Regions from separate parts of the Stutzerimonas sp. 21-1 genome, predicted to be linked through region 1. Evidence: predicted binding sites of a transcription regulator. Region 1 holds the regulator's gene; each other region holds the start of a gene.
The links. Region 1 encodes FliA, which starts transcription of late flagellar genes. Its sites were predicted from a motif close to CTAAAGTTTNNNNNNNNNNNGCCGNTAA; they were not measured.

Region 1 (8,008 bases):
AGATGCACGCCTCACTGAGGTGGCGACCGATATCACCCAGGCTGTAGACCGCATCGCTGAGGTTCGCCTTGACCACCGCCATCGGCATGCCATAGATCACGCAGCTGGCCTCGTCCTGCGCCCACACCTGACTGCCGCTCTGCTTGAGCAGGCGCGCACCCTCGCGGCCATCGGCGCCCATGCCGGTGAGTACCACCGCCAGGACCTTGTCATGGAACGACTTGGCCGCCGAGCCGAAGGTGATGTCCACGCACGGCTTGTAGTTCAGCCGCTCGTCGCCGGGCAGGATGCGCACCGCCCCGCGTCCGTCGACCATCATCTGCTTGCCGCCGGGGGCCAGCAGCGCCAGTCCGGGGCGCAGCAGGTCGCCGTCCTCGGCCTCTTTCACGCGAATCTTGCAGAGTTTGTCGAGACGCTCGGCGAAGGCTTTGGTGAACGCCGCCGGCATGTGCTGGATCAGCACGATCGGCGCCGGAAAACTGGCTGGCAGTTGCGTCAGCACGCGCTGCAGCGCCACCGGGCCGCCGGTCGAGGTGCCGATAGCAACCAGCTTGTAAGCCTTGCGCTTGGGTGCCGCGGCGACGGGGGCCGGAGAGGTGCTGGCACGCGGTGCCACTGTCCCGGTTGTCAGCGGCGTGCTGCGCGCGAGCGGGGTCGGCGCGGGCGCTGCCGCACCGCTCCAGCTGCCGTAGCGCCGGTTACTGCGCGAGACGGTATGGATCTTCTCGCACAGCAGTTGCTTGACCTTCTCCGGGTTGCGCGAGACGTCCTCGAAGTTCTTCGGCAGATAGTCGACCGCGCCGGCGTCGAGCGCATCGAGCGTGACCCGCGCGCCTTCGTGAGTCAGCGAAGAGAACATCAGCACCGGCGTGGGACAGCGCTGCATGATCTGCCGCACCGCGGTAATGCCGTCCATCATGGGCATTTCATAGTCCATGGTGACGACGTCCGGCTTGAGCGCCAGTACCTGATCGATGGCCTCGCGACCGTTGGTGGCGGTGCCGACCACCTGGATAGCGGGATCCGACGCGAGGATTTCCGAGACACGCCGGCGGAAGAACCCCGAATCGTCGACCACCAGGACCTTGACTGCCATAAAACACTCCTAGCGGCAGCGGCCCGTCACGACCCCTGCCGGTCTGTCACACTCGACGCGCGTAGCGCTTGAGCATGCTGGGAACATCGAGGATCAGGGCGATGCGGCCATCGCCGGTAATGGTCGCACCGGACATGCCGGGCGTACCTTGCAGCATCTTGCCGAGCGGCTTGATCACCACCTCTTCCTGACCCACCAGCTGGTCGACGACGAAGCCGATGCTCTGATTGCCGACGCTGAGGATCACCACGTGCCCCTCGCGCTGTTCGTCCTGCTCGGCGCCCTGCACCAGCCAGCGCTTGAGGTAGAACAGCGGCAGCGCCTTGTCGCGGACGATGACCACTTCCTGGCCGTCCACCACGTTGGTGCGTGACAGGTCGAGGTGGAAGATCTCGTTGACGTTGACCAGCGGGAAAGCGAACGCCTGGTTGCCGAGCATGACCATCAGCGTCGGCATGATCGCCAGGGTCAGCGGCACCTTGATCACCACCCGCGAGCCCTGGCCCTTGGTGGAGAACACGTTGACCGTACCGTTGAGCTGGGAAATCTTGGTCTTGACCACGTCCATGCCGACACCACGGCCGGACACGTCGGAAATCTCGGTCTTGGTCGAGAAACCGGGCGCGAAGATCAGGTTGTAGCACTCCAGATCACTCAGGCGCTCGGCGGCATCCTTGTCCAGCATGCCCTTCTCGACCGCCTTGGCGCGCAGGATGTTGGCGTCCATCCCTTTGCCGTCGTCGGTGATCATCAGCAGGATGTGGTCGCCCTCCTGCTCGGCAGAGAGCACCACGCGTCCGACGCGCGGTTTGCCGGCGGCCTCGCGGTCCTCCGGCGACTCGATGCCGTGATCGACGGCATTGCGCACCAGGTGCACCAGCGGATCGGCCAGCGCCTCGACGAGGTTCTTGTCGAGATCGGTCTCTTCGCCCACCAGCTCCAGGTTGATCTCTTTCTTCAGGTTGCGCGCCAGATCGCGAACCAGCCGCGGGAAGCGGCCGAAGACTTTCTTGATCGGCTGCATGCGCGTCTTCATCACCGCGCTCTGCAGATCGGCGGTGACCACGTCGAGGTTGGACACCGCCTTGGACATGGCCTCGTCGCCGCTGTTGGCGCCCAGGCGCACCAGACGGTTACGCACCAGCACCAGCTCGCCGACCATATTCATGATCTCGTCGAGCCGGGCGGTATCGACCCGTACGGTGGTTTCCGCGTCGCTGGCCGGCTTCTCGGCCGGAGCCGCTGCGCGCGGCGCCGCCTCTGCCTTGCTCGGCGCGGCAGCGGGCTGGCGCGGCGCGCTCTTGGCCACTGCTGCGGGCTGAGCCGCTGCCGCTACTGCAGCGACCGGCGCCACGCTCTCGGGCTCGAACTTGCCCTTGCCGTGCAGCTGATCGAGCAGCGCTTCGAATTCGTCGTCGGTGATATTGTCGCCGGCCGCCGGGGCGCCGGTCTCGGCTACCGCGGGTGCTGACGCAGGCGTGGCGGCAGGCTCGTTGAACTGCCCTTTGCCGTGCAGTTGGTCGAGCAGCGCCTCGAATTCTTCGTCGGTGATCTCGTCGCCCGCGGCCGCTACCGGCTCTGCTGGCGTCTCCGCTTCGGCAGGTGCGGCACTGAACTGGCCCTTGCCGTGCAGCTGGTCGAGCAGCGACTCGAATTCATCGTCGGTGATTTCATCGCTCGCCGCCGCTGCGGATTCGACCGCAGCCGCCGTGTCGATGGCCTGCAGCATCTGCTCGAACTCGTCGTCCGCCGCTACCGGCGCCGCGACTTCTGCCGCCACGCTGGGAGCATCCGCCGACGCCGGCTCGGCCAGGCGCGCCAGCGCCGCCAGCAGCTCAGGGGTTGCCGGGGTCGGCTCGACGCGCTCGCGAACCTGACTGAACATGGCATTCACGGCGTCCAGCGCCTGCAGCACCACGTCCATCAGCTCGGAATCCACCCGGCGCTCGCCCTTGCGCAGAATGTCGAAGACGTTCTCGGCGATGTGGCAGCATTCCACCAGCTCGTTCAGCTGCAGGAAGCCCGCCCCGCCCTTGACCGTATGGAACCCGCGAAAAATTGCATTGAGCAACGCCATGTCGTCGGGGCTGCTTTCCAGCTCCACCAACTGCTCTGACAACAGTTCGAGAATCTCGCCGGCCTCTACCAGGAAATCCTGGAGGATTTCTTCATCGGCGTCGAAGCTCATATTGCAATTCCCCTAAAAGCCCAGGCTCGAAAGCAGATCGTCCACGTCGTCCTGTCCAGATACGACGTCCTCACGTATATCGGCATGCATCTGCGGACCTTCACCGTTGGAAGGCTCTTTCTCTTGTTTTTTCTTTTCCTGCTCGGCACGCATCGCGTCGCGGTCGTGCTGGATGCCGGCCACGCGATCGACCTGCCCGGCCATTGCCACCAAGTTGACCAGATTGCTTTCCAGCTCGGTGATGAGCCGCGTGACGCGCTTGATCACCTGCCCGGTCAGGTCCTGGAAGTCCTGTGCCAGCATGATTTCGCTGAGGTTCTGCGACAGCTGACTGCCATCGTTCATCGAGCGCTGCAGGTACTGGTCGATGCGCCGGACCAACTCGCGGAACTGCTCGGCGTTCATCTCGCGGCGCATGAAGCGCTGCCAGTCGGCGGTCAGGCTCTGGGCTTCGTAGCTGACGTAGTTCACCAGCGGCGCCGACTCCTCGACCAGATCCATGGTGCGGTTGGCGGCCTTCTCGGTCATCGCCACCACGTAGGAAAGCCGGTCGGTCGCATCGGTGATCGGCGACGGATCCCCGCCTGTGGCGCAGGTGTCCATCTCGAGCTTGACGATCGCGTTGTGCAGTTCGCGGGTGAGCTTGCCAACCTCTTGATAGAGTCCCTGATTACGGGCCTGGTTGAGCTCGTTGAACATTTGCGCCGCCTCATCGAAGCGGCCCTGCTGCAGGCTTTCAATCAGCTGCGGTGCATTGGCCTGCAGAGTCGCTTCGAACTCCGCCAGGCGTTGGTCTGCTTGCGTCATAGTGCCCTCGCGGCGTTACTGCTTCAGCCGTTGACGCGCTCGAAGATCTTTTCGATCTTCTCCTTGAGCACCTGGGCAGTGAAAGGCTTGACGACGTAACCGTTAACGCCGGCCTGAGCCGCTTCGATGATCTGATCGCGCTTGGCTTCGGCCGTCACCATCAGCACCGGCAGGTGCTTGAGGCGCTCGTCCGCACGTACGTGGCGCAGCAGGTCGATGCCGCTCATGCCCGGCATGTTCCAGTCGGTGACGAGGAAATCGAAGCTGCCGCTCTTGAGCATCGGCAACGCAGTGGTGCCGTCGTCGGCCTCGGCGGTATTGGTGAACCCCAGGTCTCGCAGGAGGTTCTTGATGATTCGTCTCATCGTCGAGAAGTCATCGACGATGAGGATTTTCATGTTCTTGTCCAAGTCGACCTCCGTAAATCCCAAAATCTCGGCAACCGAGCACGTCTCGCAGTGAGGGTACCAGTCAGCTCGCCCGCCATTCGCCGAGGCGGGCACGCAGACGGGCGGCGCACTGGCTATGCAGCTGACTGACCCGCGACTCGCTGACCCCGAGCACCTGACCGATTTCCTTCAAATTCAACTCTTCGTCGTAGTACAGCGACAGCACCAGCTTTTCGCGTTCGGGCAGGTTGGTGATGGCATCAGCCAGCGCCTGCTGGAAACGCTCGTCCTCAAGATCGCGAAACGGCTCGGAATGAGTGCTGGCGGCATCGTCGTGCAACTCGCCATGTTCGCCGTCCTGCAACAGGTCGTCGAAGCTGAACAGGCGGCTGCCCAGGGTATCGCCGAGAATGCCGTAGTACTCATCGAGGCTGAGCTTAAGTTCGGCCGCAACCTCGTGATCTTTAGCGTCACGTCCGGTTTTCGCTTCGATGGCGCGAATCGCCTCGCTGACCATGCGCGAGTTGCGATGCACCGAGCGTGGCGCCCAGTCACCCTTGCGCACCTCGTCGAGCATGGTGCCGCGGATGCGGATACCGGCGTAGGTTTCGAAGCTGGCGCCCTTGCCGGCGTCGTACTTCTTCGCTGCCTCCAGCAGGCCGATCATCCCGGCCTGGATCAGGTCGTCGACCTGGACGCTGGCCGGCAGGCGTGCGAGCAGGTGGTAGGCAATGCGCTTGACCAGCGGCGCATACTGGTCGATCAAACGATGCTGGGCATCCTTCGCCTGAGCCTTGCTGTAATACATAGCGAATCCAGCAGCCGTCATTCGTGAGTGTCGTTCGCCGGCCTGATCAGGCGCTCGACGAAGAATTCAAGATGCCCGCGCGGCGTGGCCGGCAGCGGCCAGGTGTCGACCTTCTGCGCGATGGCCTTGAAAGCCAATGCGCATTTCGACCGCGGATAGGCCTCGTAGACTGCACGCTGCTTCTGTACGGCCTTGCGCACGGCTTCGTCGTAGGGAATCGCACCGACGTACTGCAGCGCGACGTCGAGGAAGCGCTCGGTGACCTTGGTCAGCTTGGCGAACAGGTTGCGCCCTTCCTGCGGGGCGTGCGCCATGTTGGCCAGCACGCGAAAGCGGTTGATGCCGTAGTCGCGGTTGAGCAGCTTGATCAGCGCATAGGCATCGGTGATCGAGGTCGGCTCGTCGGTAACCACCAGCAATACCTCATGTGCGGCGCGCACGAAGCTGACCACCGCCTCGCCGATACCGGCGGCGGTGTCGATGATCAGTACGTCGAGATCCTCGATCTCGCTGAACGCCTGAATCAGGCCGGCGTGCTGCAGCGAGGACAGCTGCACCATGCTCTGCGTGCCGGATGCAGCCGGCACGATGCGAATGCCGCCCGGCCCCTGGATGAGCACGTCGCGCAGGTCGCATTCACCGGCGATCACGTCGGCAAGCGTGCGCTTGGTGGTCAGCCCCAGCAGCACGTCGACATTGGCCAGCCCGAGGTCGGCGTCGAGCAACACCACCCGCCGCCCGAGTTCGGCCAGCGCCAGTGCCAGATTGACCGACACGTTGGTCTTGCCGACGCCACCCTTGCCGCCGGTCACCGCAATCACCTGTACGGGATGCATACCCATGTTCAAACGCCTATATGTTGCTCGGCCTGCAAGGCCGGCGATGCATTCAGCTCGAATGCATCAGGTTTATCCGAGTAACGCACTGCCGCTTCAGCCCGCTCGCCGCGATGATTCGTTGTACAGGCCGGCGAACATATCGGCCATCGTTTCCTCGCTCGGCTCCTCGCCAGATTGCAGGCTCACCGCCCGACTGACCAGCTGATGACTGCGCGGCAGGTGCAGGTCATCGGGAATACGCGGCCCGTCGGCGAGGTAGGCTATCGGCAGGTGCTGGCTGATCGTTAGTCCGAGCACGTCGCCGAGCGAGCCGGCCTCGTCGAGCTTGGTCAGGATGCAACCGGCCAGGCCGCAGCGACGATAGTTGTGCCACGCCGCCTTGAGCACCTGGCTCTGGCTGGTGGCGGCCAGCACCAGGTAGTTCTTCGATTTCACGCCACGATCGGACAGCGCTTCCAGCTGCATGCGCAGTGTCGGATCGCTCGCCGGCAGACCGGCCGTGTCTATCAGGATCACGCGCTTGCGCGCCAGCGGCGCCAGCGTCTTGCCCAGCGGCTGCGACGGGTCGATCTGCACCACCGGCACATCGAGAATACGACCGAGCGTCTTCAGCTGCTCCTGCGCGCCGATGCGGTAGTTATCCATGCTCGCCAGCGCGATGTTCTGCGCGCCGTACTTCAATACGTAACGGGCCGCCAGCTTGGCCAGCGTGGTGGTCTTGCCGACACCGGCCGGTCCCACCAAGGCGATTACCCCGCCCTCTTCCAGCGGTTCGTGCTTGGTGACCTTGATCGCCTGCGCCAAGTGCGCCAGCAACATGCGCCAGGCCTGACGTTGATCAGCGATGGTGGCGACCTTTTCCAGCAGGCTGCGCGACAGCTCTGCCGGCAGGCCGAGACGCTGCAGGCGGCGCCAGAGCCCGGCCTGCTGCGGCCGCCGGCTCTGCTCCTGGCCCCAGGCGATGGAGCCGAGCTGCACTTCGATCAGCTCACGCAGACCTTGCAGTTCGGTGCACATGCTCTCGAAGGCACGCGTATCGACCGGCGCACTGGCAGCGGGCTGCGGCGCGGCGGCCGGCTGCTCGTCAAGCAGTTGACGGTCCTGGCCCGCCTTCACGCGGCTCGGCGCGCTCAGTTCGGCATGTGCCGAGGCGATGCGCGCCTGCGTCTTGCGCAGCTCGGCTTCCAGCACGGGGTTGGGCTTGTTCGCTTCCGGCGCGGCCTGCATCGGGTAATCGAGCACGGCAGTCAGCTCGACACCGCCGGCGACCCGGCGATTGCCGATGATCACGGCATCGGCGCCCAGCTCATCACGCACCATCTTCATGGCGATGCGCATATCGGCGGCGAAGAAACGTTTGACCTGCATGGCCTGCACCCTCGATTAATTCTGACCCACCGTCGCAACGATGGTGACCTGCTTGTTGTCCGGAATTTCCTGGTAGGCCAGTACATGCATGTTCTGTACGGCCAGCCGGGCGAAGCGGGACAACATCGCGCGAACCGGTCCGGCCACCAGGAGGATCGCCGGCTTACCGAGCATTTCCTGGCGCTGCGCCGCTTCTACCAGCGACCGTTGCAACTTCTCTGCCATTCCCGGCTCCAGCAGGATGCCATCTTCGGCACCCTGTCCGGCCTTCTGCAGGCTATTGAGCAAGATCTGTTCCAATCGCGGTTCCAGCGTGATCACAGGCAGCTCCGGCTCTAGTCCCACAACGTTCTGCACGATTGCGCGAGAAAGCGCGACGCGCACTGCCGCCACCATCGCGGCGGGATCTTGACTCTTAGTGGCGACATTGGCGATGGCTTCGGCGATGGTGCGGATGTCACGCACCGGTACCTGCTCCTGCAGCAGCGCCTGCAACACCTTGAGCAGCGTGGA
Region 2 (8,008 bases), 720 kb from region 1:
CGCCGATGGCAAGAATCGATGGAATCGAAGTGCGGAACTCGTCGTCGACGGCGATGAAGCCACGCGCGTCCAGCGCCACCTCGAGCGTGTCGAGCCCCAGTCCGTCGAGCATCGGCCGGCGGCCGGTCGCGTAGAAGATGCAGTCCGCTTCCAGCGTCCGACCGTCCTTGAGCGTCGCCAGCAGGCTGCCATCCGTTTGCCGGTCGATGCGGGCGATATCCGCATTGAACTGCAGATCGACGCCCTTCTTGATCAGTTCGTCCTTCAGATGATCGCGCAGCGAGCCGTCGAAGCCGCGCAGGAACAGTTCGCCGCGATACAGCAGCGAGGTTTGCGCGCCACAGCCGTGGAAAATCGAGGCGAACTCCACTGCGATGTAGCCGCCACCGACGACCAGCACGCGCCGCGGCAGCGCCTCCAGATAGAACGCCTCGTTAGAGGTGATGGCGTGTTCGCGTCCGGGAATGTCCGGCACCTGCGGCCAGCCGCCGGTGGCGATCAGGATGTGTTCGGCACTGTAGTGTTTGCCGTCCACCTCGACGGTGTGCGCGTCGACCAGGCGCGCATGCGCCTGCAGCAGGGTCACGCCGCTGTCGACCAGCAGGTTGCGATAGATGCCGTTGAGGCGCTGAATCTCGCGGTTCTTGTTGGCGATCAGCGATGTCCAGTCGAAGCTCGCGCCCTCGACGGTCCAGCCGTAGCCCTGTGCCTGGGCGATGTCTTCGGAGTAGTGCGCACCGTAGACCAGCAGTTTCTTCGGCACGCAGCCGACGTTGACGCAGGTGCCCCCCAGATAGCGGCTCTCGGCCACGGCAACCCGTGCGCCGAAGCCCGCCGCGAAGCGCGCTGCGCGCACGCCGCCGGAACCGGCGCCGATGACGAATAGATCGAAGTCGTAAGCCATGAGATGTTGTCTCCTTCTAGAGCGGGACAGCATACCCCAGCCATCGCGCACCCATCAGCGGAGGAGTGACGCATGCCCCCTACCCTTACCCACATCGCCCTGCATGTGCCGGATCTGGATGCCTGCATCGATTTCTACTCACGCTTCTGTGGCATGCAGGTATTCCACCAACGCGCGGGCAAGGGCTCGCGCATCGTCTGGATGGCCGAGCCCGGAAAGGAACGCGAGTTCATCTTCGTGATCATGCCGGGTGGGCACGACCGCGTATTGGCCAGCGACGACTACAGCCATTTCGGCTTTGCCCTGGACAGCCGCGCCGCAGTCGATGCGATTGCCGACGAGGCGCGTGCGGCCGGTTGTCTGATCTGGGAGCCGCGCGACGAACCCTATCCGGTCGGCTATTACTGCGGCCTGCGCGATCCTGCGGGCAACTATGTGGAATTCAGCTACGGCCAGCCGCTCGGCCCCGGCGCGCAGGAACTGCCGGCCCCCTGAAACGAAATGGGCCACCCGAGGGTGGCCCATTTCATCCAGCACTGCGTTCTGTGATCAGTACGCCTTGCCGGTCAGGTAGAAGTGTTCGTAGCAGAAGTTGGTCGCCGCGATATAACCCTCGGCGCTACCGCAGTCGAAACGCTGGCCCTTGAACTTGTAGGCCAGCACGCAGCCGTCCTGCGCCTGCTTCATCAGCGCGTCGGTGATCTGGATCTCGCCGCCCTTGCCCGGCTCGGTCTGCTCGATCAGCTCGAAGATGTCCGGTGTCAGGATGTAGCGGCCGATGATCGCCAAGTTGGATGGCGCATCTTCGGGCTTGGGCTTCTCGACCATGTGGCTGACGCGGAAGATGTCGTCGCGGATCATTTCGCCGGCGATCACACCGTACTTGCTGGTTTCTTCCGGCGGCACTTCCTGGATCGCCACGATCGAGCAACGGAACTGGTTGTACAGCTTGACCATCTGCGCCAGGACCGGATCGCCGCCGAGGTTGATGCACAGGTCGTCTGCCAGCACCACGGCGAACGGCTCGTCACCGATCAGCGGGCGGCCGCTGAGGATGGCGTGGCCGAGGCCTTTCATTTCGATCTGGCGGGTATAGGAGAACGTGCACTCGTCGATCAGGCGGCGGATACCGACCAGATACTTCTCCTTGTCGGTGTTGCGAATCTGGTGCTCGAGCTCATAGCTGATATCGAAGTGGTCTTCCAGCGAGCGCTTGCCGCGTCCGGTCACCATCGCGATTTCGGTCAGGCCCGCGGCCAGTGCCTCTTCGACCCCGTATTGGATCAGGGGCTTGTTCACCACCGGCAGCATTTCCTTGGGCATGGCTTTGGTTGCAGGTAGAAAACGCGTGCCATAGCCGGCAGCGGGAAAAAGGCATTTCTTGATCATGTGAGTCCTTGAAATAAAGGTTCCAGTTGATGCACTGCCTTGATAGATAGCAGCTGCCCTCGCGGGGTTCGCCGGAAGCCCGACGCAGAGGCTACGACCATGCAAATCACAGGGGGTTCGCCGGCCTGCGGCAAATCCGGGAGTGCGCCGACCTTGCAACCGCCGGGACTACGAGCAAGCCAACAAACAGTCCCGTTCAGCGGGCGCCACGCTAATGGCTATTGGCCCGTCTGTAAATGCTCTACAGCGGTCTCGTGAAACAAAAAATCCTGCCTCGAACGGTGCCCTCAGGCCGCGTCGCAAGCGGCCCGCTGCGGAATCGGCACTTAGCTGATCCAGATCAGCGAACGCGATGATTTCACTGAAGTTTGCCGTTTGGATGACGCCAACTGTACGTATCGCAAATATCATATTGCCACTATCGTTATTGCCCGGCGTGCAGCCTGCCTTTTCCCTTTAAAGAACGCGGCTATTAGGCCGATAGCGAGTCTGCAGTCATTTGGCGCCCGCCTTGCCGCTGCCCGGCATGTGCGCGCAGCAGTAGATCTAAGGACGAACATGACCAACTCCCCCGCTCCTCGACAACTGTCCGTACAGACCAAGATCAACCTGGCGCTGCTGCTGGTGCTGCTGCTGATCATGTCCGCCTCGCTCTACATCGCGGCCAGCGCCGAGAAGAACCTGGTCCTGCACGTGGTCGAACAGCAGACCAAGGATGCCGCCGACTCCTATTTCGACAGCATCAACACCATGATGCTGACTGGGACGATGGCCCAGCGCGATGTGCTGCGGCAGAAAATCCTCGCCCGCCCCGGCGTGATCGACGCGCGCATCGTGCGGGGCGATGCGGTCATCAAGACCTTCGGCGCCGGTTTCGACCATCAGGCGCCGGCCGATGCGCTGGACCGCAGTGCCCTGGCCGGCAAGGCGATCATGGAGGTCACCAAGCAGGACGGTCGCCGGGTGCTGACCGTGATCAACCCGATCCTGGCGCATGCCGATTATCGCGGCACCAACTGCCTGACCTGTCACCAGGTGGCCGAGAACACCGTGATGGGCGCCGTGCGCATCAGTTATGACCTCAAGGCGCTGGATGCCGAGGTCGAGCGCAACATCTGGCTGCTCGGCGGCATCCAGCTGCTCCTGCTGCTCGCCGGCGTCGGCGTGATGATCTACACCGTGCGCCGCGTGATCATCAGCCGCATCCATGCCATGCGCCACACGATGGAAGCGATGACCCGCGACGAAGACCTGAGCCGCAGCGTGTCGATCGGCGCGCAGGACGAGATCGGCGCCATGGGCAATGCGTTCAACCGCATGATCGAGAAATTCCGCCACAGCCTCGAAGCCGTGGCCGGCGTGACGCGCCAGCTGGGCGACGTCTCCGACCGGGTATCCCATGTCGCGGAGAAAACTCTCGGCGCGGTCATGGAGCAGCGCAGCGAGACCGACATGGTCGCCTCGGCGATGAATGAAATGAGCGCCACCGTGCAGGAAGTCGCGCGCAACGCCAACCAGACCGCCACCGCCTCCAACGACGCCGACCGCGAGTCCAAGTCCGGCGTGCATGTGGCCGGTGAAGCGCTGGACGGCATCGACAGCCTCATCCAGGACATCGAAAAAGCGGCCGTCGTCGTCCGCCAGCTGGAAGCGGACAGCGCCAGCATCGACACGGTGGTAGGGGTCATCAACGGCATCGCCGAGCAGACCAACCTGCTGGCCCTGAACGCGGCCATCGAGGCTGCGCGGGCCGGCGAGCAGGGCCGCGGCTTCGCCGTGGTCGCCGACGAAGTGCGCACCCTCGCCTCGCGCACGCAGAAGTCCACCGAAGAAATCCAGAGCATGATCGAGCAGCTGCAACAGGGCGTGGGCAATGCCGTGCAGGCGATGATCGCCGCCCAGTCGCGCGCCCGCTCGGGTTCCGATTGCGTGGCCCGCGCGGCGCAGAGCCTCGGTGCCATCGCCGACGAAGTCGGCACGATCAACGAGATGAATACCCAGATCGCCACCGCCGCCGAGCAGCAGAGCGCCGTCGCCGAGGAAATCAACCGCAACATCACCAACATCAGCCGGATCGCCGACACCACTTCGGCTGATGCCACCCAGACCTCGCAGATCAGCGAGGAACTGGTGCGTCTGGCCGCCGAGCTGAACCGTCTGGTCGGCCAGTTCAAGCTCTGAACGCCGAGCGCGGGGCGCCCTGCCCCGCGCCGTTACTGCAGCGGGAGCCCACCCGGCGTTCGCCGCCGTACTTCTTGATCGGAAACAGTCGGCTCGCGTGCGCGAATCGGCGATAATCCGCGCCAGCCTCTCGGCCGGACCGGCGTATGCCGCGGCCTTCCCCTCTTTCAACCCGCAAGGTGAAACCGAACATGGACCAAACGCCGAGCTTCAACCGCGCCCTGGTCGAGAAATATGACCGCCCGGGTCCGCGCTACACCTCGTATCCCACCGCGCCGCAGTTCCACCAAGCCTTCGCCGCCGACGACTACCGCAACGCCGCGCGCGCCAGCAACGAGGCGCCGACGCCCAAGTCGCTGTCGGTGTACATCCACATCCCGTTCTGTAAAAGCCTCTGCTACTACTGCGCCTGCAACAAGATCATCACCCACAAGACCGAGCGCGCCGTCGAGTACCTCGAATACCTCAAGCGCGAGATCGCCATGCAGGCCGCGCTGTTCGACCGCTCGCGCAAGCTGACCCAGCTGCACCTGGGTGGCGGCACGCCGACCTATTTCACCAGCGAGCAACTGGCCGATCTGATGGCGACGCTGCACCAGGCGTTCAACATGGACGATAGCGACGATCACGAGTTTTCGTTGGAAGTCGACCCGCGCACCGTCACCCCGGAGCAGATCCACACGCTGCGCAAACTGGGCTTCAACCGCCTGAGCTTCGGTGTGCAGGACTTCGATGCCAACGTGCAGGCCGCGGTCAACCGCATCCAGACCGAGGAGCAGACCCGCGAGCTGGTGCAAGCCGCACGCGACGCACAGTTCAAGTCGGTCAGCGTCGATCTGATCTACGGCCTGCCGCTGCAGACCGTGGAGAGTTTCAACACCACGCTGAACAAGATCATCGACATCCGCCCGGACCGCATCGCTGCCTACAGCTACGCGCACCTGCCGGATCTGGTACGCGCGCAGAAGCTGATCCGCCCGGAAGACATGCCGCCGCCCGAGCGCAAGCTGGAGCTGCTGGAGCTGACCATCCAGCGCCTCACCGCTGCCGGCTACGTCTACATCGGCATGGACCACTTCTCGCTGCCGGATGACGAGCTGACCCTCGCCCGCGCCAACGGCACGCTGCAGCGCAACTTTCAGGGCTACTCGACCCATGCCGATTGCGACCTGATTGGTCTCGGCATCTCCTCGATCGGCAAGGTCGGCGACAGCTACAGCCAGAACGTCAAGGAGCTGTCTCAGTACTACGCGCGCCTGAACGAGGGCATCCTGCCGGTGCAGCGCGGCTACCAGCTCAGTGCCGACGACCGCCTGCGTCGCGACGTGATCATCTCGCTGATGTGTCACGGTCGCATCGATTACGCGGCGATCGAGCGCAAGCACGGCATCAACTTCCGCGAGTACTTCGCCGATTCGCTGGCACAGCTGGCCGAGCATGTTGCCGATGGGCTGGTGGAGCTGCGTGACGACGCGCTGATCCTGCTGCCGCAAGGGCAGCTGATGATGCGCAACGTTGCCATGGCCTTCGACGCCTACCTCGGCGGCGAGCAGCGCGGGCGCTTCTCCCGCACCGTCTGAGCCCCTCCACGAAGCGGGCGCTTGCCCGCTTCGTCTTTCCGCCGATCGTCCCGGCGTTGCCAAAACACGTCATAACTGGATAAATAGCCAGTCTTAAGCCGGGCGCCTCCGCCCTGTGTGAGCAGACGTGCGATGCGCCAGCCTCTGGAAAATCCCTTCTACTACCTCGATAACTTCGAGCGCGTGCTTGCCTGGGTCGGTCAGCACCATGGCGACCTGCTGGACGAGGACGAACGCGCCTTTCTCGACGCTTTCCCTCAATTGCCCCGGCCTTCGCGTGCACTGCTGGTGCGCATGGTGATGCGCAAGGGCGAGCTGTTTCGCGCGAGCAAGCTGCGCTACGCCGAGATCGGCTGCGCGTTGCAGGCGAGCGAGCCGCTGGTTGCGCGCGGCTGGATCGACCCGGCGCCGGTGCTGGCTCTGGAGCAGCTGTTTGCATTGCTGAAGAAGGATGAACTGTTGCAGGCCTTCGATTCGGCCGCCGCCGGGCTGCGCAAAACCGAGCTGCTGGACTGTCTGCGCGCCAGCCACGCCAGCGCGCAGACGCTGCACCAATGGCACCCAGCGCTGGATGACCGGATATTTGCCTTGCGCATCAGCGCATTCAGCGAACGCCTGCGGTTGATGTTCTTCGGCAACGCCCATCAGGACTGGTCGGAATTCGTCCTGGCCGATCTCGGCATCCATCGCTACGAACAGGTGCCCTTCTCTCCCGCCTCACGGGCCTTCGCCAGTCGCGCGGAGGTGGATGCCTACCTGCACTTGCAGCACTGCCGCGAACGCTTCGATGCCGGCGAGCCGCTTCCGGAGCTGCTCGCCGATGTTCCCGGGCAGGCCTTCGCCAACCCCTGGCTGGAAAGTCGGCGTGGCAAGTTATTGCTGCGCATCGGTCAGCAGCTCGAACGCCAGGGCGAGTTCGGGCACGCGCTGCGCGTGCATGCTGGCAATAGCTATCCCGGGGCGCGCGAGCGGGCCATTCGCGTGCTCGAACGCTGCGGGCAGCCGGAGGCCGCGCTGACGCTGGCATTGCAAGCCGCCGCCGCACCGGAATCCGAGCACGAAGGCCAGCAACTGACGCGAATCCTGCCGCGCCTGCAGCGCAGTCTCGGTTTGCAGCCGGCAGCGCGCCGGCATTCGGCGACGGCGGGGCGCATCGACTTGCTGCTGCCGCCCCCGACGAGTGCCGTCCGCGTGGAAGAGGTCGTGCGTGCCCACCTGAGCACGACCGACGCGCCCGTGCACTACGTGGAAAACACCCTGCTCGGTTCGCTGTTCGGCCTGCTGTGCTGGGACGCGCTGTTCGCACCGCTACCGGGCGCGTTCTTCCATCCATTCCACTGGGCACCGGCGGACCTCAACCGGCCTGATTTCCATCAGCGTCGCGTCGAGCTGTTCGCCGGCTGCCTCGCTCTCCTGGATGGCGACGACTATCGCGAGTGCATCCGACGCACCTTCAATGCGAAATACGGCATCCACAACGCCTTCGTCAGCTGGGGCATGCTCGACGAGGCGCTGCTGCAGCAGGCGCTGGACTGCCTGCCGGCAGTGCACCTCAAGCTGATCTTCCAGCGCATGCTCGCCGACATCGGCAGCAATCGCAGCGGCCTGCCGGACCTGATCCAGTTCTGGCCGGTGGAACGTCGCTACCGGATGATCGAGGTGAAAGGCCCCGGCGACCGCCTGCAGGACAACCAGCTGCGCTGGCTGGCCTTCGCCGATGAGCACGGTCTGCCGGTCAGCGTGTGCTACGTGCAGTGGGCGGAAAGCGCAGCGTGAGCTATCGGATTGCCGTGCGGGCGCTCTGCGAGTTCACCGCCAAGCAGGGCGATCTGGACCTGCGCTTCACGCCCTCGCCCACCGCGCTGGAGGGCATTGCCGGCCACGCTCAGGTCACCGCGCGCCGGGGCGCGGGCTACGAGCGCGAAGTTGCCCTGGAAGGGACGTTCGGTGCACT
Region 3 (8,008 bases), 160 kb from region 1:
TAAAGATGGTTATGATGCGCCCCGTGTTGCGGAGAGGTGGCCGAGTGGCCGAAGGCGCTCCCCTGCTAAGGGAGTACACCTCAAAAGGGTGTCGGGGGTTCGAATCCCCCCTTCTCCGCCATTTTGCGTTCTAGGGTTTTTGGTTTGCGGATGCCTGCTTTCAGTGGAAAGCGTCAAGGTAAAATGCTTGACCGACATGCTCAACTCCCTATAATGCGCACGCTCAGCGCACTCATAGCTCAGCTGGATAGAGTACTCGGCTACGAACCGAGCGGTCGGAGGTTCGAATCCTCCTGAGTGCGCCATTATGTAAGAAGCTTTGATTTTCATCGAAGGTTCTGCAGCCAGAAGCGAGCTGGCTTATCAAGCGCTTACGCACTCATAGCTCAGCTGGATAGAGTACTCGGCTACGAACCGAGCGGTCGGAGGTTCGAATCCTCCTGAGTGCGCCATACCAAGAAGGGCCTGCAGTAATGCAGGCCCTTTTTCGTTTCTGAGCGAATCATCGTTTGCCGGTAACGCAGCCTTTCTCATCGAAGGTTACGGTACGCGCTCGGCCTTCGCTTTTCTCGTAGCGATAGCGAGTGCGGCCATTGGTGCTGACGACGCTACTGGGGCGTCCAAGGGCGCTTTCCACGTCGGAACGAGTCATCCCGCTAAGTATCCGCTGTTTAATGATCGCCTCGCGGCGCTCTCCGCCGCTGATGAGGTTGCCGCAGCCATCGTGCCGTTCGGCGACGATGGTGAGCTGGTCGCTCGACGGCGTCGTCTTGCGCGTACTGCGCGGATTGGTCGTAGCCATTTTGACCGCCTTGCCGCTACCGGGTGTGGGGTTGTAGGCCTGCTGCTTCTGTATGTCACTGCCGCCTGGACAGCCTTGCTGAGCGTAGGTGATTCGCCCTGCCTCGTCCGTACAGCGAAATACCGTTGCTGCAGCCGGTGCTTGGCTGATCAGTATGGCGAAGGCGAATAAGGTGGCGGAAAGGGGGTAATGCATGTTCGTCCTCCATGACGAAGAAAGGGCATAAGCCTAGGCGTAAAATTCTTCTTGTGCAGCTGTGCCTTGCTGTGGCGTGAAGGCGTCGACAGATGAGCTCGCCTCGTGTTGGTGGTGTTCGGGCGACTGCACAGCTGGCGCCAAGCAGTTGTATTCGCGGTCATTTGAACAGTCTTGCCGATAGAGCGGTGGTATCATTGCGGCGTTCGCCTTCGGGCTTGTGGAATCGAACCATCCCATGGACTTACCCAGTAGTCGCTCAAGAATCCTGCTTGCCAATCACATGACTGATTGATCCTCTTGGCGTGCCCCTCGCGCTGGGGGTGGAGTGCGCCATGACAGAAGTAGAAGCAAAAAAAACGCAAGAAACGCTGCAGGATCGCCTGGCGCAGGTGATCGAACTATTGCATCGGCACCGCCTGGTCGAAGATCTCACTCATCGTCAGGAGGGCGAGCATCAGGAGCTAGTGGAGAGCCTGGTGCATCGGCAAAACCTAGCGGAATTGCAGCGCAAGCTCGATGCGCTGCATCCGGCAGACGTTGCGCATATTCTCGAAGCGCTTCCTCTCGATGACCGTCTTACCGTTTGGCAGCTGGTAAAAGCCGAACGCGACGGCGACATTCTTCTCGAAGTTTCCGACGCGGTGCGCGAGACGCTGATCGCCGACATGGATGATCACGAGCTGCTTGCCGCCGCCAAGGAAATGGATGCCGATGAGTTGGCCGACCTTGCGCCCGAACTTCCGCGGGATGTCGTGCACGAGCTGATGGAAACGCTCGATGCGCAGCAGCGAGAGCGGGTTCGCTCGGCTCTGTCCTATGAGGAAGATCAGGTCGGTGCGCTGATGGACTTCGAGATGGTGACCATCCGCGAGGATGTCAGTCTAGAGGTCGTGCTGCGCTACCTGCGTCGCCTCAAAGAGTTGCCTGGTCATACCGACAAGCTGTTCGTGGTCGATTACGACGGCGTGCTCAAAGGCGTATTGCCGATCAAGCGGCTGCTGGTTAATGACCCGGAAAAGCAGGTGGCCGAGGTCATGGCCAGCGATCCCGTCACCTTTCATCCTGACGAAGACGCCTACGAGGCGGCGCAAGCCTTTGAACGCTATGACCTGGTTTCCACGCCTGTTGTCGACAAGGGCGGAAAGCTGATCGGGCGTCTCACAATAGATGAGATGGTCGACCTGATTCGCGAAGAGAGCGAAAGCGAAGTGCTCAGCATGGCTGGTCTGCGCGAAGAGGAGGACATATTCGCGTCGGTATGGAAATCGGTTCGCAACCGTTGGGCCTGGCTCGCCGTGAATCTGGTTACCGCGTTTATTGCTTCACGTGTGATTGGTCTGTTCGACGGTTCGATCGAGAAATTGGTGGCGCTTGCAGCGCTGATGCCGATTGTTGCTGGGATCGGTGGCAACTCGGGTAACCAGACGATCACCATGATCGTGCGCGCTATGGCGCTCGATCAGGTTGGTACCGGCAATACGGCCCGCTTGTTGCGCAAGGAGCTTGGAGTGGGGTTGGCCAACGGTGTGGTTTGGGGGGGGGTAATTGGGCTTGTGGCCTACTGGTTATACGGCAGCTGGTCGCTGGGCGTGGTGATGACGGCCGCAATGACCTTGAATCTCCTGCTGGCTGCGTTGATGGGGGTACTTATTCCGATGACACTTGCCCGTCTGGGGCGCGATCCGGCAATGGGGGCCAGTGTGATGATCACGGCCATGACCGACAGCGGTGGTTTTTTCATCTTTCTAGGTTTGGCGACAGTTTTCCTTCTCTAGCCCTGGCGTGTAGCAATAAAAAATCCGATGCCCTGTGGGGTATCGGATTTTTTGGCACTCATCGAAACTGACAAGACCGGCTTGTGGCTGCTGGTGCTCAGGCTTCTTCTTTAGCCAGCTCCGCGTCCTGAGCGATCAGAGCAATCAGGGCATTCTGTTGGCGATGCGTGAGCTGGCGGAAGCGCTGTAGCAGCTCACGCTCGTGAATCGACAGTTCGGGGCTGTCCAGGCGCATGCTCAGATCGTCATCTAATGCGCCTTCCTGCAGGAGGCTCTGCTCCAGGCGCGCAATGATCTCGGAGTTCATGCTGCGGTGGTGGTTGCGCGCGACGTCGGCAATGCGCTCACGCATGCCGTCGGGCAGTCGAACCACGAATTTGTCAGCCGTTCGGCTGGAATAAACTGCCTGCTTCATAGGGCGCATAATAAACCGGTTAGTCAGGTTGGCGTGGTGGCTTATTGCCGTGAAAGGTCATTGGTCTGACAACCGCCGTCCCGCGCTGTTCCGTTTGCGTAGAAAAACTTTTGGGACGGGTTGGTGGCGCCAATTGTACGGCGGTTATGCGAAGCGGGTAAAGGCATTTTGCTATTAGTGTGCGCTGATTGTGATCGGCCGCACCCCGGACAATCGCGAGCCGGGCGCAGTCAACGCAGCACGGGATCAAACTTGATGCGTCGCCCAATCAACATGGCACCTATAAACGCCAGGCCGCAAATAACCAGTCCTGCCTGCGCGGCGATGTACCAGCCTTTGGCAACTTGTGGCTCGATGATCAGAAATGCGCCGAAGATCGCCCCAATAAGTAGACAGAAGATGGCGAAGTTGGACATTGCAGCTCCCTCTAGTTTTAGTCGGTCGCTAAATCGGATCAGAAGATCCATCGCTGTGGTTGACTGAGGCTCGTTGGGCCGGCTCCGCTCATGTTGAGAGCGCGTGCGGCAGGTGCTTCGAGGCCCGGCATGCCTGGCTGCGCTGCATTCGCTGTTCTGAAATCGGTGCTGTGTTCCGCCGGCGGGTGTGTCATGGCTGCATTGAGTGCGAGCGTCGTGCCGAGCAGGCAAATCATTTTCCACATGATGCGTATCCTTCGCTGATGGGTTATTCCAAAAGGAAGCACGCGTCATGCCAATGATTTGTTAAAAAAAATCACTTTAGAATCAATAAGATAGCGTACGTTGTGGAAGGTATCGTATTGCAGAATGCATGATTCTAAAAATCGGAATTGCATTTTGCATGCAGGCTGATGGGCGACCTGGCATGACAAAAACGGCTCGGCTCGCTAACATGCCGCGCGCACGTCCCAGTAGCTCAATTGGATAGAGCATCCCCCTCCTAAGGGGAAGGTTGTGAGTTCGAACCTCGCCTGGGACGCCAGCCTTCAAGTAGCGCTGCTTCGCTACTTTCCTGCCTTGATCGAGACTCTCGTGCCGGAGCGCTGCTGGCGTCCTGCTGGGCGGGATATCGGCTCAGTCGAGCCCATCTTCCGACTGATTACGGCGTGCTTCGCGCTGCAGTTGATAGACAAAGCGCTCGACATTTCGCTGGGTAAGACCGTTGATGCGGTAGAAGCTCAATCCGCAGAAGGTCAGGTCGAGTTTTTCGTCGTATGCGACGTGGCGAAGTTCCGCAGCAGACTGCACCGTGCCGCTCGGGAGGCGTACGGAGAGCTGTTCGTATACCTGGCCGGTCTGCAGCCGGCTTTGTACATCGCCTTTGAAACTCACCTTGCAGCCGGTGGCGGAGATGTCGAGAAGCTTGCCTTCTAGGCTGTTGCGAAGCCTGTTGCCGCCCAGCGTGGTGACAATAGGCGCGCCTTGCAGCGGCGCGCGATAGGCGTTGCGGCGCTGGTGATAGGTCAGCTCTGTGGGGATCGGAACCCAATAGCAGCGTGCGCCATCCATCTCGCTCGGATGGACCGGCTGGGAATTGCTCCAGGCTATTCTCACGCCTTCGTCGAACGCTTCCAGGTGAAAAGCTTCACCCTGAAGTAGTAGGCGCTCGCCGTCATTGGGGATCAGTTCATCTAGCGCAAGCCAGCCTTTCTCGCGGTCCAGTTCGATCAGAAAGCTCTGGTAGCGCTGGTTGCGCTCGTCGAAGCGAATCATCACCGGGCTGCGGTTATCGAGCAGCGGTTTTAGGCTCGCATGAATTTCCAGGGGCGAGGTCAGCAGCTTGGGTGGTTGTGGGCCAGCTTCTTCAATGAAAGGATTTGCCACGTTCCAAGTCTCTCAGCGCAGCTACGTCGCGAACGGTCATGCCCGCGCGTCCGTGTGGGGGGATCAGGCCTGGCTGAGAGGCCTTTGTTGAGTGGTCTTGGCCGTGCCGCCCCGGTTGTCGTACAGGTCCGGCGTCGCGTTACTGCCTTGCAGAATCTCCAGCATGCTGCCGACGGCTGCGCGATTGGCGCGAATCAGTCGGCCGTTACGCTCGTTGGCTGCGCGGCAGGCATTCAAGGCAGCCTCGAGTGAATCGGCCTGCTCAAGAATGCGGGGGCCTAGTGGGGTCTTCGCGGCGAGTTGTTGCAGGCCGGCACGATCCGAGCTCAGCCCTTGTTCGCTCAGCCACTGGCTGCGCAGGCCGCCATGCTGTCCGAGTAGTGCAAGCAGTGGTTGCGTCTGCGAGAGTATGCCTTCCAGCTTCGCCAGATCACGTTCACTTAGCGCCTGAAATTCCTGCTCGGCGAGCTCAAGTAATTGCTGGGCGATGTCGATATCGCCATTGAGTTGCTGGAGCAGGGCTTCGTCTTGCATGTCTGGCTCGGAAAAGGGCGCTGAGTCGCCTTAGCGTTGGGTTTCAAACGCCAGCAGCTTGGAGGCGACGCGCTGGCTGTCGACCTGATAGCTGCCGTCGGCGATGGCTTGCCGCAGTTTGGCCACGCGCTCCTGATCTACGGTCGGCTGTTCATTGAGCTTGTCCATGGCCTGCTGCAGGCGCTGGGCTTCGGGGCTCAGTTGTACGGATTCGCCAGCCGGAGCCGTAGTGTTGCCGCTGACTGGTGCGGTGTCGCCGCTAGCCGGCTGCGCCGTGGGGCGTTCGTTGCCTTGAACGGTGCCGCTACGCGTAGCGGTCGACCCGAGAGCGCTGTTGGGCCGGTTGAAGTCGATGACCATGATGCAAACCTCGAAGGAATCAGGACGCTTGCCCGGTTTTCGGCAACGTCCGGAAGAACTTTAGCTTTTTTATCCACCATCGTCATGGCCGTGTCTCGCACATGCAGCGGGAAGCTCCGCTACATGGCCACCTCAACCTGCCCGGGGCCAGCGACCCGAGCTTTGACGACTCGTCCCGAGCGCAGGTTCTTTACACGGATCTGCGTGCCGGGTGCACCGTCGGACAGCGCTTCACCGGGCATGCGGACGTTGATGCCTCCGCTGCGCGCGGTGATGACTACCTGATCGCCCTTGCGTACCACCTCGGCGAGCTGCAGAAGGGTAGGCGCGAGCGCCTGATCGAGTTGAACCGGGCGCGTCAGCTTGTTGCCCAACACCTGGTCGAGCGACGTCAGATAGCCCTGGTTGAGCAACGACACATCCCGTTCGGCCAGGTATACGTCGGTGGCGCTGAGGGTGCTGTCGCGCCTGAGTGGGCGTGCGGCGATGATGACATCCCGAAACAGGCGAACCTGGCCAGGAACGAACAGTGACCACGGCGAGCTGCCTTCGCAACTGACGCGAACCGTGACGCGACCGATCGGTTGCGCAGGGCTCTCGAGCTTAAAGGTGAGTGGCTTGTCGCAACTGGCCAGGCGCAGGCGAGGGTCCAGGCGATTCACTTCGATTTCGTGACGGCCCGCGATGTCGCTACGTCGCAGATAGTCCGTCGTCGCCTGCTCAAGAAACTTTCGAGTCTCGTCGATAAGCTGGTCAGGATGTGACAGAGTCGGCATCTGCTCCGCTAGAGCAGAGGCACTGAGCAGGGCCAGACACGCAAAGATGGCGAGGCGGCTGCGCGTCGTTTTGGCGGCGTGTCGAAATAATGTCGGTTGAGCATTCATGGCTCGATCCGAAGCAAGGGGCGTGCCCATCAAGCCCGTTTGGCTTTAGGCAGCGCTGCTGCTAACGCAAGAGGATGACGGCATGGCCGGAGTATTGGATTCGGTTAACCAGAGAACCCAGTTGGTGGGGCAGAACCGTCTGGAGCTGCTGTTGTTCCGCCTCGATGGCGCGCAGTTGTACGGCATCAACGTGTTCAAGGTGAAAGAAGTTCTACAGTGCCCGCGTCTGACCGTCATGCCGCGCTCGACCGCTGTCGTCCGCGGTGTCGCCAATATCCGTGGCAATACGTTGCCGATCCTCGATCTGGCGTTGGCGATCGGCAAGCCCGCGCTCGACGATCTGCAGAGCTGCTTTACCATCATCACCGAGTACAACAACCGGACTCTTGGTTTCTTGGTGCGATCAGTCGAGCGCATCGTGAACATGAACTGGGAGGAAATCCTCCCGCCGCCCAAGGGGGCCGGACGCGATCATTACCTCACGGCAGTGACGCATTTCGACGGGCAGATGGTCGAAATCATCGACGTGGAAAAGGTTCTGGCCGAAGCCGCGCCGGTTTCAGAAACGGTTTCGGCCGCTGTCATCGATGCCGATGTGCAGGCCCGTGCCGGGTCGTGTCGCGTGCTGATCGTCGACGACTCCTCCGTCGCGCGAAAGCAGATCATCCGCTGTCTGCAGAATCTGGGCGTAGAGGTGGTAGCGCTCAATGACGGGCGTCAGGCGCTGAACTATCTGAAGGCAATGGCCGATGAGGGGCGACGTCCGGCCGATGAGTTCATGATGATGATTTCCGATATTGAAATGCCGGAAATGGATGGCTATACCCTGACTACTGAGGTGCGTCACGACCCGCGTATGCAGGACATGCATATCCTTTTGCATACCTCGCTATCGGGGGTATTCAACCAGAACATGGTCAAGCGGGTTGGCGCGAACGATTTTCTTGCCAAATTCCAGCCGGACGATCTGGCCACCCGCGTGGCGGAGCGGATAAAACGTGCGGACCGAAACTGAGGCCATGACCTCTCATTACCAGGGCGGGAGCAATTAGTGTCAGGCGATCAGGATTTCGAGCAGTTCCGGGTATTTCTTGAAAAGACGTGCGGCATCCTGCTGGGCAGCAACAAGCAGTATCTGGTCTCCAGTCGACTGAACAAGCTGATGGAGCAACAGCACATCAGCTCGCTTGGTGAGTTGGTCAGAAAGATTCAGAGCATGCCGCGCTCGGGCCTGCGCG
Region 4 (8,008 bases), 810 kb from region 1:
TTCCGCGTGGTGCCGCCGGGCACCGGCATCTGCCATCAGGTCAATCTGGAATACCTGGGCCAGGTGGTTTGGACCCGCGACGAGGATGGCGATACCTACGCCTATCCAGACACGCTGGTCGGCACCGACTCGCACACCACCATGATCAACGGCCTAGGCGTGCTCGGCTGGGGCGTCGGTGGTATCGAGGCGGAAGCGGCGATGCTCGGCCAGCCGGTGTCGATGCTGATCCCGGAGGTCATTGGATTCCGCCTGACCGGCCGACTCAATGAGGGCGTCACCGCCACCGATCTGGTGCTGACCGTGACGCAGATGCTGCGTAAGCACGGCGTGGTCGGGAAGTTCGTCGAATTCTACGGTCCGGGTCTGGATCACCTGCCGCTGGCCGACCGGGCGACCATTGGCAACATGGCACCCGAATACGGCGCGACCTGCGGCTTCTTCCCGGTCGACCGGATCACTCTCGACTATCTGCGCCTGACTGGCCGCAGCGAAGAACGCATCGCGCTGGTCGAGGCCTACGCCAAGGCGCAGGGCATGTGGCGCGAGCACGACTCACCCGATCCGCTGTTCACCGCCACGCTGGAGCTGGAACTGAGCCAGGTACGTCCCTCCGTGGCCGGTCCCAAGCGCCCGCAGGATCGTGTCGCACTCGGCGATATCGGCGCCAGCTTCGACCTGTTGCTGGAAACCAGCGGCCGCAAGCCGCAGACCGATACCCCGTTCGCCGTCGCCGGCGAGAACTTCCTGTTGAAGCACGGTGCCGTGGTGATCGCGGCCATCACCTCCTGCACCAACACCTCCAACCCGAGCGTGCTCATGGCCGCCGGACTGCTGGCGAAGAAGGCCGTCGAGCGCGGCCTCAAGCGCCAGCCCTGGGTGAAGTCATCGCTGGCGCCGGGCTCGAAGGTGGTGACCGATTATCTGGAGCGCGCCGGGCTGACAGCCTATCTGGATCAGCTCGGTTTCAATCTGGTGGGCTACGGCTGCACCACCTGCATCGGCAACTCCGGGCCGCTGCCGGACGCAATCGGTCAGACCATTGCCGACAATGACCTAATCGTCTCGTCGGTGCTTTCCGGCAACCGCAACTTCGAAGGCCGCGTGCACCCGCTGGTCAAGGCCAACTGGCTGGCTTCGCCGCCGCTGGTGGTGGCGTTTGCCCTGGCCGGCACCACGCGCATCGACATGGAACGGGACCCGCTGGGCTACGACGCGCAGAATCAGCCGGTGTACCTGAGGGACATCTGGCCGAGCAGCGCAGAGATCGCCGCAGCGGTCGGCTGCATCGACGGCGAGATGTTCCGCAGCCGCTACGCCGACGTATCCACCGGCGACGAACACTGGCAGAAGATTGCCGTCAGCGCCGGCGATACCTATCAGTGGAATGCCGACTCCAGCTATGTGCAGAACCCGCCGTTCTTTACGGACATCGGCCATCCACCAGCCCCGCCTGCGGACATCGAGCACGCGCGGGTGCTCGCCGTGTTCGGCGACTCGATCACCACCGACCACATCTCCCCGGCCGGCAACATCAAGGCCAGCTCGCCGGCAGGCCTTTACCTGCAGTCGCTCGGTGTGCAGCCGGAGGATTTCAACTCCTACGGTTCGCGGCGTGGCAATCATGAGGTGATGATGCGCGGCACCTTCGCCAACATCCGCATCAAGAACGAGATGCTCGGTGGCGAGGAAGGCGGCAACACGCTGCACCAGCCCAGCGGAGAACGCCTGTCGATCTACGATGCGTCCATGCGCTATCAGGCCGAGGGCGTACCTCTGGTGGTGATTGCCGGCAAGGAGTACGGCACCGGCTCCAGCCGTGACTGGGCCGCCAAGGGCACCAATCTGTTGGGAGTGAAGGCGGTCATTGCCGAGAGTTTCGAGCGCATTCACCGCTCGAACCTGATCGGCATGGGTGTGCTGGCGCTGCAATTCGTTGGCGAGCAGACACGCCAGTCGCTGGGTCTGAACGGTACCGAACGGCTGTCGATTCGCGGCCTGGGTGCCGACATCCGACCGCACCAGCTGCTGACCGTGGAAGTTGTGCGCAGCGATGGCTCGCACGGCAACTTCCAGGTTCTGTGCCGCATCGATACGCTCAATGAAGTGGAGTACTTCAAGGCGGGCGGCATCCTGCACTACGTGCTGCGCCAGCTGATCGGCAGCTGAGGCTACAAAAAAACGCCGAGGTGATCCTTCACCTCGGCGCCCCGCCGTCCGTGACTGTTTCCCTGCTGGCTGCCGTGCCGATATTCGGCCGTTTCCATACGGCCCGATCCACATCCTTGAATCCGTCGCGATGATCCCACCCGCACCGGTGAGCCCCGACGTGAGGCCAAGTTAATCATCCGAGGATTGCAGGAATATGACCCTCTCGGAGGGTTTGCGTATTTTTTGCTCAAGAACCCGCGCCCCCCGCCGATCCCCTGACACAGCCTGAAAGCGAAAAACTCATATAAATCAAAAAGTCAGGCGAGCGTTTTCTTTGATTTCTGCCGACGTGAGACCCAATGCGTAACAACCAGCCTGTCACCCAGCGTGAATACGCCTTTCCGGACCAGCAGCGTCTGGTTTCCACGACCGACCTCAAAGGCCGGATCACCTATTGCAACGATATCTTCGCCGAGGTCAGCGGTTTTGTGCGTGAGGAGCTGATTCGCGCGCCGCATAACCTGATTCGTCACCCCGACGTGCCGCCAGCCGTATTCGCCCACATGTGGGCCACCCTGCAGCAGGGCAAGCCGTGGATGGGCATCGTCAAGAATCGCCGCAAGAACGGCGATCATTACTGGGTCGACGCTTATGTAACGCCCGTTCTGGACAGCCAGCGCAGCGTTATCGGTTACGAATCGGTGCGCACCAAACCGAGTCGTGAACAGATTCAGCGCGCCGAAGCGCTCTATGCGCGCATCAATGCCGGCAAGAGCGGCGTGCCGCGGCGCGATCACTGGCTGTCGGTTGCGACCAAATGGCTGCCGTTCATTCTGGTCAGCCAGATCGGTTTCATGATCGGCGCCTGGCTCGATCATTCGCTCGGCTTCGCGCTGGCAGCACTTCTTTCGATACCGCTCGGCCTGGCTGGTCTGCACTGGCAGCAGCGTGGCCTGATGCGCCTGTTGCGTCTGGCCGCGCAGTCCACCAGCGACCCGCTGATCGCCCAGATGTATACCGACAGCCGCGGCGTCGAAGCGCAGCTGGAGATGGCGATATTGAGCCAGCAGGCGCACCTCAGGACGTGCCTGACCCGCCTGCAGGACAGCGCGGTACAGTTGCAGGAGCAAGCGAAGAAGGCTGATTCGCTGGCACACAGCTGTTCGAATGGCCTGGCGCAACAGCATCAGGAAACCGAACAGGTCGCTACCGCGATCAACCAGATGGCGGCGACCACCCAGGAAGTCGCCGCCAATGTCGCCCTCGCAGCCGAAGCCACCCGGCATGCCAGCCAGCTCACCGTGCAAGGTCGGGACGTCGCCGCCGAAACCCGCGCGGCGATCCAGCAATTATCCGCGTCGGTGGCACGCACCGGCGAGGCGGTTGACCGCCTCGCGCTCGACAGCAACGAGATCGGCACCGTGGTCGATGTGATCAAGAGCATCACCGATCAGACCAACCTGCTCGCGCTCAACGCCGCCATCGAGGCGGCCCGGGCTGGCGAGAGCGGGCGCGGTTTCGCTGTGGTCGCCGATGAGGTCCGGCAACTGGCGCGACGCACGGCCGACGCCACCGGCGAGATCCATCAGCTGATCGAGAAACTGCAGCAGCAGGCCCGCCATGCGGTCGAGACCACCGAGGAAGGTCGCATCCAGGCCACCCGGGGCGTCGAGCAGGTTGCCCAGGCCGATCAGGCACTCAGCGGCATCAGCGAGGCGATGAACAACATCATCGACATGACCACGCAAATCGCCTCGGCGACCGAGCAGCAGAGTGCCGTGGCCGACGAGATCAGCCAGAACGTCAGCACTATTGCCAGGCTGGCCGACCAGACGTCGGGGGATGCGCGCGACACGGCTCTGCTCAGCGAGGAATTGAGTTCGACCGCCGAAGGCCAGTACTCGCTGGTCGAGCGCTTCAACCGCTAGGGTTCCTCCGCGCGCAAAGCGTTCTGGTGGTCGGCCGGATGCTGCGCGACGACGGATAGAAAGGTGGCGATCGCCTGCGCTGCGCTATCCAGGTGCTGCGCATGACTCAGCCCGGAGCTTTTCAGGGGCTTGAGATCGTGGTCGGCGGCGCTCAACCAGTGCAGCTGGATCATCGGCGAAAGCCGATAGCCTTCGACCGTGGCGCGATTGCCCAGTGCATCGCGCTCGCCCTGGAGAATGAGCGCAGGCGTGCGCAGCTCGGCCAGATGTTCGACGCGCGGCTTTTCCGGCCTGCCCGCAGGGTGGAACGGATAACCCAGGCACACCAGCGCGTCGGCGCCCAGTTCATCGGCCAGCAAACTGGCCATCCGCCCGCCCATCGACTTGCCTCCGATAGCCAACGGCCCTGTGGCCTGCTGTCGCACCAGCGCATGCTGTTCCCGCCATTGCTGCAGCAACTGCGGCTGCCGCTCGGGTGGGCGCTTGCGCCCCGTCGTGCGTCGTTCGGCCATGTAGGCGAATTCGAAGCGATATACCGCAACCCCGCGCGCCGCAAGGCGTTCAGCCATCTGCTGCATGAACGGACTGTCCATCGGCGCACCGGCACCGTGCGCCAGAATCAACGTTGCGAACGCTTCGTCGGACGGCCGCGTCCAGAGCCCGGAATGCCCCTGCGCGGCCTGCGTGTATTGACCAGCGTCAATACCGGCAAATTGCCCTTTCCCCATCCTTGCCCCCGCTTTCCTAGGAAAGAAAAAACTGCTCATTACCCGTGGATGGAAGCCCATACATGAACACAGCAACCAGTACCGCCTACCATTACAAGGTGGTCCGCCAATTTGCCATCATGACGGTGGTGTGGGGAATCGTCGGGATGGGGCTCGGCGTTTTCATCGCAGCGCAATTGGCCTGGCCATTCCTGAACCTTGACCTACCGTGGACCAGCTTCGGTCGTCTGCGTCCTTTGCACACCAACGCGGTGATCTTCGCCTTCGGCGGCTGTGCTCTGTTCGCAACTTCCTACTATTCGGTCCAGCGCACCTGTCAGACCACCCTGTTCGCGCCGAAACTGGCAGCGTTCACCTTCTGGGGCTGGCAACTGGTCATCCTGCTCGCCGCAATCTCCCTGCCGCTGGGCTTCACCAGCTCCAAGGAATACGCCGAGCTGGAATGGCCGATCGACCTGCTGATCACCATCGTCTGGGTTGCCTACGCGATCGTGTTCTTCGGCACCCTGGCCACGCGCAAGGTCAAGCACATCTATGTCGGTAACTGGTTCTTCGGTGCCTTCATCCTGACCGTGGCGATTCTGCACATCGTCAACAACCTGGAAATCCCGGTCAGCGCGATGAAGTCCTACTCGCTGTACGCCGGTGCGACCGACGCGATGGTGCAGTGGTGGTACGGCCACAACGCCGTGGGCTTCTTCCTCACCGCCGGCTTCCTCGGGATCATGTACTACTTTGTGCCGAAGCAGGCCGAGCGTCCGGTGTATTCCTATCGCCTGTCGATCGTGCACTTCTGGGCACTGATCACCGTCTACATCTGGGCCGGCCCGCACCACCTGCACTACACCGCGCTGCCGGACTGGGCGCAGAGCCTGGGTATGGTGATGTCGCTGATCCTGCTCGCACCGAGCTGGGGCGGCATGATCAACGGCATGATGACCCTGTCGGGTGCCTGGCACAAACTGCGTAGCGACCCGATCCTGCGCTTCCTGGTGGTATCGCTGGCGTTCTACGGCATGTCGACCTTCGAAGGTCCGATGATGGCGATCAAAACCGTCAACGCCCTCTCCCACTACACCGACTGGACCATCGGCCACGTACACGCCGGCGCCCTCGGCTGGGTCGCCATGGTGTCGATCGGTGCGCTGTACCACCTGATTCCGAAGGTCTTCGGTCGCGAGCAGATGCACAGCATCGGCCTGATCAACAGCCACTTCTGGCTGGCTACCATCGGCACCGTGCTCTACATCGCCTCGATGTGGGTCAACGGCATCGCCCAGGGCCTGATGTGGCGCGCGATCAACGAAGACGGCACGCTCACCTACTCCTTCGTCGAGGCACTGGAAGCCAGTCACCCCGGCTTCGTAGTCCGCATGATCGGTGGTGCGATCTTCTTCACCGGCATGCTGGTGATGGCCTACAACACCTGGCGCACCGTGCAGGCTGCCAAGCCGGCCGAGTACGACGCTGCCGCGCAGATCGCCTGAGGAGCCTAGGGAATGAAATCGCACGAAAAACTCGAGAAGAACGTCGGTCTGCTGACCCTGTTCATGATCCTGGCCGTGAGCATCGGTGGTCTGACTCAGATCGTTCCGCTGTTCTTCCAGGATGCGGTCAACGAGCCGGTCGAGGGCATGAAGCCTTACACCGCGCTGCAGCTGGAAGGTCGTGACATCTACATCAAGGAAGGTTGTGTCGGCTGCCACTCGCAGATGATCCGTCCGTTCCGCGCCGAGACCGAGCGCTACGGCCACTACTCCGTTGCGGGTGAAAGCGTCTACGACCATCCGTTCCTGTGGGGCTCCAAGCGCACCGGTCCGGACCTGGCTCGCGTCGGCGGCCGCTACTCCGACGACTGGCACCGTGCCCACCTGTTCAACCCGCGCAACGTGGTACCGGAATCGAAGATGCCGTCCTACCCGTGGCTGGTCGAGAACACCCTCGACGGCAAGGACACCGCCAAGAAAATGCAGGCGCTGCGTACTCTCGGCGTGCCTTACACCGACGAAGACATCGCCGGCGCACGGGAAGCCGTCAAGGGCAAGACCGAGATGGACGCCATGGTGGCCTATCTGCAGGTCCTCGGCACCGCGCTCACCAACAAGCGTTGAACCGTTACGCCTAAGAGAGACGACGGTTGCGTGGCAACCGTCAGGGACTTAAATCGCGGACAGCCAGAGTGCCTCGGGCTGTCCAGGAGTAGCACATGAGCACATTCTGGAGTGGATACATCGCCCTGCTAACGCTGGGCACCATCGTCGCTCTGTTCTGGCTGATCTTCGCCACCCGCAAGGGTGAATCGGCCGGTACGACCGACAAGACCATGGGTCACTCTTTCGACGGCATCGAGGAGTACGACAACCCGCTGCCCAAGTGGTGGTTCATGCTGTTCATCGGCACGCTGCTGTTCGGCATTCTCTACCTGGTGCTCTACCCCGGTCTCGGTAACTGGAAGGGCGTGCTGCCGGGCTACGAGAACGGCTGGACCCAGGAAAAGGAATGGCAGCGTGAAATGGACCAGGCCGAGCAGAAATACGGCCCGATCTTCGCCAAGTATGCATCCATGAGCGTCGAGCAGCTGGCTCAGGATGAACAGGCGCTGAAAATGGGTAGCCGCCTTTTTGCCAACTATTGCGCCATCTGCCACGGCTCCGATGCCAAAGGCTCGATGGGCTTCCCCAACCTGGCCGACCACGAGTGGCGCTGGGGCGGCGAGCCTGACGCGATCAAGGCCAGCATCCTCAATGGCCGCATCGGTGCCATGCCGGCCTGGGGTCAGGTGATTGGCGAAGAAGGCGTGGCGAACGTGGCAGCCTATGTGCGCGCCGAACTCGCCGGTCTGCCGCTGCCTGAAGGTACGCAAGCCGATCTGGCCGCTGGCAAGGCTGTCTTCGCGCAGAACTGCGTGGCTTGCCACGGTGCAGCTGGCGAGGGAATGGCAATGCTCGGCGCGCCCAAGCTGACCAACCCGGCTGGCTGGATCTACGGTTCGAGCCTGGGGCAGCTGCAACAGACCATCCGCCACGGTCGTAACGGGCAGATGCCGGCGCAGCAGCAGTACCTGGGCAATGACAAGGTGCACCTGCTCGCCGCTTACGTTTACAGCCTGTCACAAAAACCGGAACAACTCGCCCGCCAGTGAGTCTCAAGGGGCGGTACACTCGGACCGCCCTCTTGACCTTGTCCCGACACAAGTTTTTC

Region 2: a site for FliA is predicted at 2,750-2,777, ahead of AC0ZJQ_RS09585 (methyl-accepting chemotaxis protein). Genes of this name have one in related genera too.
Region 3: a site for FliA is predicted at 5,923-5,950, ahead of flgM (flagellar biosynthesis anti-sigma factor FlgM). Genes of this name have one in related genera too.
Region 4: a site for FliA is predicted at 2,398-2,425, ahead of AC0ZJQ_RS09205 (methyl-accepting chemotaxis protein). Genes of this name have one in related genera too.

What each region holds. Positions count from the first base shown of each region.
Region 1 is NZ_CM150500.1:2,690,076-2,698,083, forward strand. It holds gene AC0ZJQ_RS13025 (protein-glutamate methylesterase/protein-glutamine glutaminase) at 1-1,096, opposite strand, end outside; gene AC0ZJQ_RS13030 (chemotaxis protein CheA) at 1,143-3,284, opposite strand; gene AC0ZJQ_RS13035 (protein phosphatase CheZ) at 3,297-4,091, opposite strand; gene AC0ZJQ_RS13040 (chemotaxis response regulator CheY) at 4,115-4,489, opposite strand; gene fliA (RNA polymerase sigma factor FliA) at 4,563-5,309, opposite strand; gene fleN (flagellar synthesis regulator FleN) at 5,306-6,130, opposite strand; gene flhF (flagellar biosynthesis protein FlhF) at 6,221-7,495, opposite strand; gene flhA (flagellar biosynthesis protein FlhA) at 7,511-8,008, opposite strand, start outside.
Region 2 is NZ_CM150500.1:1,965,461-1,973,468, reverse strand. It holds gene gorA (glutathione-disulfide reductase) at 1-904, opposite strand, end outside; gene AC0ZJQ_RS09595 (VOC family protein) at 977-1,399, shown strand; gene galU (UTP--glucose-1-phosphate uridylyltransferase GalU) at 1,454-2,293, opposite strand; gene AC0ZJQ_RS09585 (methyl-accepting chemotaxis protein) at 2,852-4,474, shown strand; gene hemN (oxygen-independent coproporphyrinogen III oxidase) at 4,666-6,054, shown strand; gene AC0ZJQ_RS09575 (VRR-NUC domain-containing protein) at 6,187-7,830, shown strand; gene AC0ZJQ_RS09570 (helicase C-terminal domain-containing protein) at 7,827-8,008, shown strand, end outside.
Region 3 is NZ_CM150500.1:2,848,151-2,856,158, reverse strand. It holds tRNA gene AC0ZJQ_RS13845 (tRNA-Ser) at 31-121, shown strand; tRNA gene AC0ZJQ_RS13840 (tRNA-Arg) at 229-305, shown strand; tRNA gene AC0ZJQ_RS13835 (tRNA-Arg) at 376-452, shown strand; gene AC0ZJQ_RS13830 (DUF4124 domain-containing protein) at 503-997, opposite strand; gene mgtE (magnesium transporter) at 1,333-2,775, shown strand; gene AC0ZJQ_RS13820 (Arc family DNA-binding protein) at 2,873-3,199, opposite strand; gene AC0ZJQ_RS13815 (PA3371 family protein) at 3,421-3,606, opposite strand; gene AC0ZJQ_RS13810 (hypothetical protein) at 3,645-3,851, opposite strand; tRNA gene AC0ZJQ_RS13805 (tRNA-Arg) at 4,074-4,150, shown strand; gene AC0ZJQ_RS13800 (flagellar brake protein) at 4,243-4,992, opposite strand; gene AC0ZJQ_RS13795 (flagellar protein FlgN) at 5,056-5,526, opposite strand; gene flgM (flagellar biosynthesis anti-sigma factor FlgM) at 5,557-5,886, opposite strand; gene flgA (flagellar basal body P-ring formation chaperone FlgA) at 6,006-6,770, opposite strand; gene AC0ZJQ_RS13780 (chemotaxis protein CheV) at 6,853-7,785, shown strand; gene cheR (protein-glutamate O-methyltransferase CheR) at 7,822-8,008, shown strand, end outside.
Region 4 is NZ_CM150500.1:1,882,540-1,890,547, reverse strand. It holds gene acnA (aconitate hydratase AcnA) at 1-2,169, shown strand, start outside; gene AC0ZJQ_RS09205 (methyl-accepting chemotaxis protein) at 2,511-4,079, shown strand; gene AC0ZJQ_RS09200 (alpha/beta family hydrolase) at 4,076-4,807, opposite strand; gene ccoN (cytochrome-c oxidase, cbb3-type subunit I) at 4,870-6,294, shown strand; gene ccoO (cytochrome-c oxidase, cbb3-type subunit II) at 6,307-6,918, shown strand; gene ccoP (cytochrome-c oxidase, cbb3-type subunit III) at 7,014-7,949, shown strand.